Regions from separate parts of the Streptomyces sp. NBC_01352 genome, predicted to be linked through region 1. Evidence: riboswitches for the same ligand, from Rfam matches in the RefSeq annotation. Region 1 holds a riboswitch; the other holds the start of a gene.

Region 1 (3,540 bases):
CTGTACCGCCCCTTCATGAAGTTGCCTCGGATATGAAACCAGCTTATGTGGAGCTGCCGACAGCAACCGCCCAAGAGGTCGGCGTTGCTAGTGGCCCTGCTGATAGAAGGGCCGGACCTGCTCGCGCATCCAGTGGCCCACCGGGTCGTCCGCCACGTCCAGGAGGACCAGGTTGACCGGCCAGGGGGCCGGGGCGCGGCCCAGGGCCGCGGCCAGGGCGTCCATGGGGGCCGTGCGCAGGTCGGGGGCGTCCCATTGGGAGAGCTCCACGCCCACGAACATCACCGGGTTCGCCGTCTCGATGGCGGCCAGGCAGCGGCGGGCCGTGAGGACGACGCCGATGGCCGCGAACTCGGCCGAGGCCGCGGCGAGGAAGTCGACGGGGTCGTCCTGCCAGTCGGGCTCGTAGAGCTTGACGCGGCCGCCGCTCGCGGGGCCGTCCAGCGGGGTACGGCCGGTGCGGCAGAGGTCGGCCACGGCGGGCGGGGGCAGCGGGACGCCGACCGTGCCGTCCGGGTTCACGGCGATGCCGACCTGCGGGGGCAGCCCGCGGGCGAACTCCACCGCGGGCGCGATGGTGTACGACATGTGCGAGCCGACGACCTGGCGGAACTGCTCCTCGGAGCTGAACACCGGGACGTAGGCCTGGCCGTCGATCTCCAGCGTGGGCAGGTCGAGCGGGCCGCTGTGCGGGCCGCCGCCGCTGGGCAGCGGGATCCACACGAAGCTGCGGCCGAGCACCTCGACGATCCGCCCGCCGGCCCCGGGGATGCCGAGGGAGGCGGAGAGCACCTCCTCCAGCTCGTTGCCGGGCCATCCGCCGTGCGAATGGGCGTGCGCCTGTGCCGGGAACTGCGAGAAGCCCGCTGGGAGATCCGCCGGGAAGTCCATCTGCTGTCTACCGCCTGCCGAGTACCGCTGCTGTGGCTGAAAAGGCTAACGGGTGCGGGCGGGCCGGGAGTCGGCCCGTCACAGCAATCCGGCCCCGGGCCGTGAAACCGACCCGCCTCAGCCCGTGAAGCCGATCCGCCTCAGGACGTTCGCCGCGTCCCGGTCGATCAGGACCGCCGAGCCGCAGCCCGGCGGCAGGTCGCCCTGCTCCACGGAGCTGATCAGGCGCGCGGCCGCGCCGCGGTGGCGCAGGAACGCGTACCGCGAGACGCCGCGGCCGCGTTCGCGCTGGCCGGCCAGGGCCGTGCCGGGGGCGACGTCGAGCAGCAGCAGGTGCAGGGTGCCGCCCCGACGGCGGGCCTCGCGGGCCAGCCAGCCGCGCACCCAGGCCTGCGTACCGCAGTCGTGCACGACGACGCCCTCGCCGGAGCGCAGGGCGCGGCGCAGTCCGGCGTAGTGCGCGACGCGGACGAGCGGGCGGTAGACCGCGTACGGCAGGAAGCGGGACAGCCTGCCGTCCCAGCGGTCGCGGGTGTCCTGGGAGTCGATCCGGGTGCCCTTGACGGTGCGCCGCATCAGCGTGGACTTGCCGCTGCCGGGCAGGCCGGTGATCACGACGAGGTCGCGGGGCCCGAAGAGCAGTGCGTGCGGGCTGTGGCCCTCGCGCTCGCGCAGGTCCCGGAAGACGGGTGCCGGGCGCGCTCCGCACGCGCCGCGGGCCGGGGCCGAGGGCTGCTCGGGCAGCGCTACGGCCGAGGTCGTGGCGTACGCAGTGGTCCTGTTCACCGTGATCGTCCTCCCCTGGGGTGGGTCACGAGTTTCCCTCCCCGTCGAGTGTAAAGAGAAGGTAATACGCGGTGTCTCGCGTTTTCATGCGCTTACTGCCACAGGCCGGTTACAGATGTGGCCCTGCCACGCGCCGACGATGCGTGCAATGATGTGCGCGCCAACTGCATACCGGCCGCTTGAATCCGCGCGGGAGAGTCCCCAGCCGTACCTCGCTGGGGCGCCGAAGGAGCAAGTCCCTCCCTTGAATCTCTCAGGTCCCCGTTACCGCGCGGGCGAGGCACATCTGAAAAGCGGGCCGCTGCGACAGTGGCTCCACCCAAGGTGCAAGTCGTGACCACCGTTTCGCGGGGTCACGTCGAACCTCTCAGGTTCCGATGACAGATGGGGAGGAACGACCTCGCCGTCATGCCTTGGGAGACGACCGTCCGATGAGCAGCACCGCACCCCGTCACACCGCGCTCGATGCCCTGCATCGTTCGCTCGGCGCGACGATGACCGACTTCGCCGGCTGGGACATGCCCCTGCGCTACGGCTCCGAACGCGACGAGCACCAGGCCGTACGCACCCGCGCCGGGCTCTTCGACCTCTCGCACATGGGCGAGATCACGGTGACCGGGCCGCAGGCCGCGCAGCTCCTGAACTACGCGCTGGTCGGCAACATCGCGTCCGTCGGTGTCGGCCGCGCCCGCTACACCATGATCTGCCGCGAGGACGGCGGCATCCTCGACGACCTGATCGTCTACCGGCTGGCCGACACCGAGGCCGGGTCTGCTCACTACATGGTCGTCGCCAACGCCTCCAACGCCCAGGTGGTGCTGGACGCGCTCGTGGAGCGTTCGTCCGGCTTCGACGCCGAGGTGCGCGACGACCGGGACGCGTACGCGCTGATCGCCGTGCAGGGTCCGGAGTCGCCGGGGGTGCTGAAGTCCCTCACCGACGCCGACCTGGACGGCCTGAAGTACTACGCCGGCCTGCCCGGCACCGTCGCCGGCGTCCCGGCACTGATCGCCCGCACCGGCTACACCGGCGAGGACGGCTTCGAGCTGTTCGTGGCGCCTTCCGACGCGGAGCAGCTGTGGCAGGCCCTGACCGAGGCGGGCAAGGACGTCGGCCTCGTCCCCTGCGGGCTGTCCTGCCGCGACACGCTCCGCCTGGAGGCGGGCATGCCGCTGTACGGGCACGAGCTGTCGACGTCGTTGACCCCCTTCGACGCCGGCCTCGGGCGCGTCGTGAAGTTCGAGAAGGAGGGCGACTTCGTGGGGCGCGAGGCGCTCACCGAGGCCGCCGCCCGCGCGGAGACCAACCCCCCGCGCGTCCTCGTCGGCCTGGTCGCCGAGGGGCGTCGGGTCCCGCGCGCCGGGTACGCGGTCGTCGCCGGCGGCGAGGTGATCGGCGAGGTCACCTCCGGGGCGCCCTCCCCCACGCTGGGCAAGCCGATCGCCATGGCGTACGTCGACGCCGCGCACGCGGCGCCGGGCACGCCGGGTGTCGGTGTGGACATCCGGGGCAGCCACGAGCCGTACGAGGTCGTGGCGCTGCCGTTCTACAAGCGCCAGAAGTAGAGACTCAAGCGCCACAAGTACAGACTTGAGCGGTCCGTGCGCGTGACCCTGCGCACATTTCCGCTGCTCACGTGCGATTCCAGCAGTCACCCATTCACCAGCACTCCCCCGCGTACAGGAGAATTCAGGCCATGAGCAACCCCCAGCAGCTGCGTTACAGCAAGGAGCACGAGTGGCTGTCGGCCGCCGCGGACGGCGTCTCGACGGTCGGCATCACGGAGCACGCGGCCAACGCGCTCGGCGATGTCGTGTTCGTCCAGCTTCCGGAGGTCGGTGCCACGGTGACCGCGGGCGAGAC
Region 2 (3,540 bases), 5.4 Mb from region 1:
AGCACCGCCACCTGCGTGGCCCGCTTGAGGCCCTCACCGCCCATGAGCCGGACGTACGCCCACGAGATCGGCAGGATCCCCGCGGAGCCCCAGGGCGCGGCCGAGATCGGCCCGACCCCCGTCTCCGGACCGGCCGCGGGCTGCAGCGGGTGGTTCGGCAGGTACGGCGCCAGGTGCGCGCGCACACCCACCGGGCCGACACCCGGACCACCGCCGCCGTGCGGGATGCAGAAGGTCTTGTGCAGGTTCAGGTGGGAGACGTCCCCGCCGAAGTGCCCCGGCTTGGCCAGCCCCACCAGCGCGTTGAGGTTGGCGCCGTCGACGTACACCTGCCCGCCCGCCTCGTGCACCTGCGCGCAGATGTCGGCGACGTGCTCCTCGAACACCCCGTGTGTCGACGGGTACGTGATCATCAGCACCGACAGCTCGTCCCGGTGCTGCTCGATCTTCGCCCGCAGGTCCTCGACGTCGATCTCGCCGTCCTCGGCGGTCTTCACGACGACGACCTTCATCCCGGCCATGACGGCACTGGCGGCGTTGGTGCCGTGCGCCGACGACGGAATCAGGCACACGGTCCGCTGCTCGTCACCGTTGGCCCGGTGATACCCGCGTACGGCGAGCAGTCCGGCCAGCTCGCCCTGCGACCCGGCGTTGGGCTGCAGCGACACGTTGTCGTAGCCGGTGACCTCGGCGAGTCGATCCTCCAGCTCACGGATGAGCGTGAGATAGCCCTGCGCCTGCTCGGCGGGCGCGAAGGGGTGCAGCTGCCCGAACTCCGGCCAGGTGACCGGCTCCATCTCGACGGTCGCGTTGAGCTTCATGGTGCAGGAGCCCAGCGGGATCATCCCGCGGTCGAGCGCGTAGTCACGGTCGGCGAGCCGGCGCAGGTAGCGCAGCATCGCGGTCTCGGAGCGGTGCTGGTGGAACACGGGGTGCGTCAGGTAGTCGTCGGACCGCAGCAGCGCGCCCGGAAGCGTCTCCTCGGCCACGGCGTCGAGCCCCTCGATGTCACCGTCGACCCCGAAGGCGTTCCATACGGCGCCCAGTTGGGCCCGCAGCGTGGTCTCGTCGCAGGCCATGGACACGTGGTCGGCGTCCACGAGCCGCAGGTTGACGCCGTTCCCGCGTGCCGCGGCGACGATCTGGGCGGCCCGTGCGGGCACCCGGACGGTCAGCGTGTCGAAGTAGGAACCGTGCACGACCTCGACCCCGCCGGCCGTCAGCCCGGCGGCGAGGACCGTGGCGTACCGGTGGGTGCGCCGCGCGATGGTCTTCAGGCCCTCGGGCCCGTGGTAGACGGCGTACATGCCGGCCATCACGGCGAGCAGCACCTGCGCGGTGCAGATGTTGCTGGTCGCCTTCTCCCGGCGGATGTGCTGCTCACGCGTCTGCAGGGCGAGCCGGTACGCCTTGTTCCCGTCGGCGTCCACGGACACCCCCACGAGCCGCCCGGGCAGGCTGCGCGCGAACTTCTCGCGCACCGCCATGTATCCGGCGTGCGGCCCGCCGAAGCCCATCGGCACACCGAAGCGCTGCGTCGTACCGACCGCGATGTCCGCACCGAGTTCACCCGGGGACTTCAGCAGCGTGAGCGCGAGCAGATCGGCGGCGACGGTCACGAGCGCGCCGAGCTCGTGCGCCTGCTCGATGACCGGCTTGATGTCGCGTACGGCACCGGAGGCGCCCGGGTACTGGAGCAGCACACCGTTGATCTCACGCCCGGCGATCTCGGCCGGAATGCCGTCACTGAGGTCGGCGACGACGACCTCCACGCCGGTCGGCTCGGCGCGGGTCTGGATCACGGCGATGGTCTGCGGCAGTGTGTCCGCGTCGACCAGGAAGAGGCCCTTCTTGTTCTTGCCCATGCGCCGGGACAGCGCCAGTGCCTCGGCGGCCGCGGTGCCTTCGTCGAGCAGCGAGGCACCGGAGGTCGGCAGCCCGGTGAGGTCGGCGACCATCGTCTGGAAGTTCAGCAGGGCTTCGAGCCGCCCCTGGGAGATCTCGGGCTGGTACGGCGTGTAGGCCGTGTACCAGGCCGGATTCTCCATCACATTGCGCAGGATGACGGGCGGCGTGAACGTCCCGTAGTACCCGAGCCCGATCATGGAGTCGAGAACCTGGTTCCGGTCGGCCAGCGACCGCAGCTCGGCCAGCACCTCGGCCTCGGTGCGCGCGCCCGGCAGCTCCAGCGCGTCGGCGTTCTTGATCACATCCGGGACCGCGGCGGCGGTGAGCTCGTCGAGCGAGCCGTATCCGACCTGCGCGAGCATCTTGGCCCGCGCTTCCTGGTCGGGCCCGATGTGGCGCTGTTCGAAGGGGATTCCCTGCTCGAGCTCGGAGAGCGGAATGCGATGGGCGGTCATTACGGAGGCCTCCTGGTCTCACGACCTTCGAGGGTCACCACGGCGCGGGTACCCGGACGGCCTCCCCCTCTGTCATCTCAACCTGAGAGCTTCACCGGCCGCCCGCAGGCAGCCGGCTTTCACCGTCGGTGAGAGCGGAAGCCGTCGACGCCGTCGGCACCCGCTCTGCTTTCCAGAGTGACCTCGTCCGTGCGGTACGTGGGCCTGAGAGATTCCGGGGAGGATTTGCTCCTTCGGCGCCTCCGGATGGTGTCCGGAGGACTCTCCCGCGCGGGGTCAGCAGCCGCTTGCCAGACTACCAGCGGGGTCAACGCCCGCGTCTTCGAGTGGCCACGTTCCTCAATCTGCTCTTTTGTAGTGCTTACGGATGAGTTGCGAGCAAGTGGAGGGCCCGTGCAGACCGACATCGATCCGCGCAACCTGATCGGCCGCAAGGCGTTCGACCGCAACGGCACCAAGCTCGGCACGATCGACGAGGTCTACCTCGACGACGCGACCGGCGCACCGGAGTGGGCCGCGATACGCACCGGCCTCTTCTCCCGAGACGCCTTCGTCCCCCTGGAACCCAGCGAACTGATCGAGGGCACCCTCCACGTCCCCTTCGACCGCGCCCTGATCAAGGACGCCCCCGACTTCGGCGTGGGCCGCCACCTCTCGCCCGAGCAGGAACTGCAGCTTTACCACCACTACGGCCTCGACGTGGCCGCCCCTCCCCCCTTCCCGGACCACAACTTCGGCAAGCTGGCAGGCACAGACGAGCCCTGACCCCGCACCCGCCGACGGCGCCCAGCCCCCACAGGGGCCACCCGCACCCGACAACGATTCCCGCACGGGTGGTGCGGGTGGGAACCCAAACCCGGCCGAAGGCCGGGTGCCCCCAACGCACCCGCACCATAAAGCGCGCCCGCACCCGCACCACATCCCCCCTCAAGCCTCCGCAAAAGGCCCACGCACCAACGGCAACGGCTCCGCCGGCTCCAACTCCGGATCATCAACCCGAAACGTCCGCACCCGCCCCGGCTCCGAATCAGGCGTCTCGAACCGCACAGTCACCCGCCCGACCCCACTCCCCTGCACCCAACCGTGCCCGAACTCGGCGTGCGTGACATCGAGCCCCGAGGCCCACCGCCGCTCGACCGGCACCACCGGCGCCTCCGCAGGAAGGTCATCGGCATCC

The links. Region 1 has a riboswitch for glycine ahead of gcvT (glycine cleavage system aminomethyltransferase GcvT). Riboswitches for the same ligand answer to the same signal wherever they lie in the genome.
Region 2: another riboswitch for glycine. It lies ahead of gcvP (aminomethyl-transferring glycine dehydrogenase); the one in region 1 lies ahead of gcvT (glycine cleavage system aminomethyltransferase GcvT).

The regions. Positions count from the first base shown of each region.
Region 1 is NZ_CP108354.1:3,702,240-3,705,779, forward strand. It holds gene OG252_RS17135 (enhanced serine sensitivity protein SseB) at 88-891, opposite strand; gene OG252_RS17140 (AAA family ATPase) at 1,009-1,683, opposite strand; glycine riboswitch at 1,858-1,957, shown strand; glycine riboswitch at 1,958-2,071, shown strand; gene gcvT (glycine cleavage system aminomethyltransferase GcvT) at 2,109-3,242, shown strand; gene gcvH (glycine cleavage system protein GcvH) at 3,374-3,540, shown strand, end outside.
Region 2 is NZ_CP108354.1:9,057,458-9,060,997, reverse strand. It holds gene gcvP (aminomethyl-transferring glycine dehydrogenase) at 1-2,363, opposite strand, end outside; glycine riboswitch at 2,546-2,642, opposite strand; gene OG252_RS41555 (PRC-barrel domain-containing protein) at 2,757-3,128, shown strand; partial or broken gene OG252_RS41550 (DNA polymerase IV) at 3,050-3,540, opposite strand, start outside.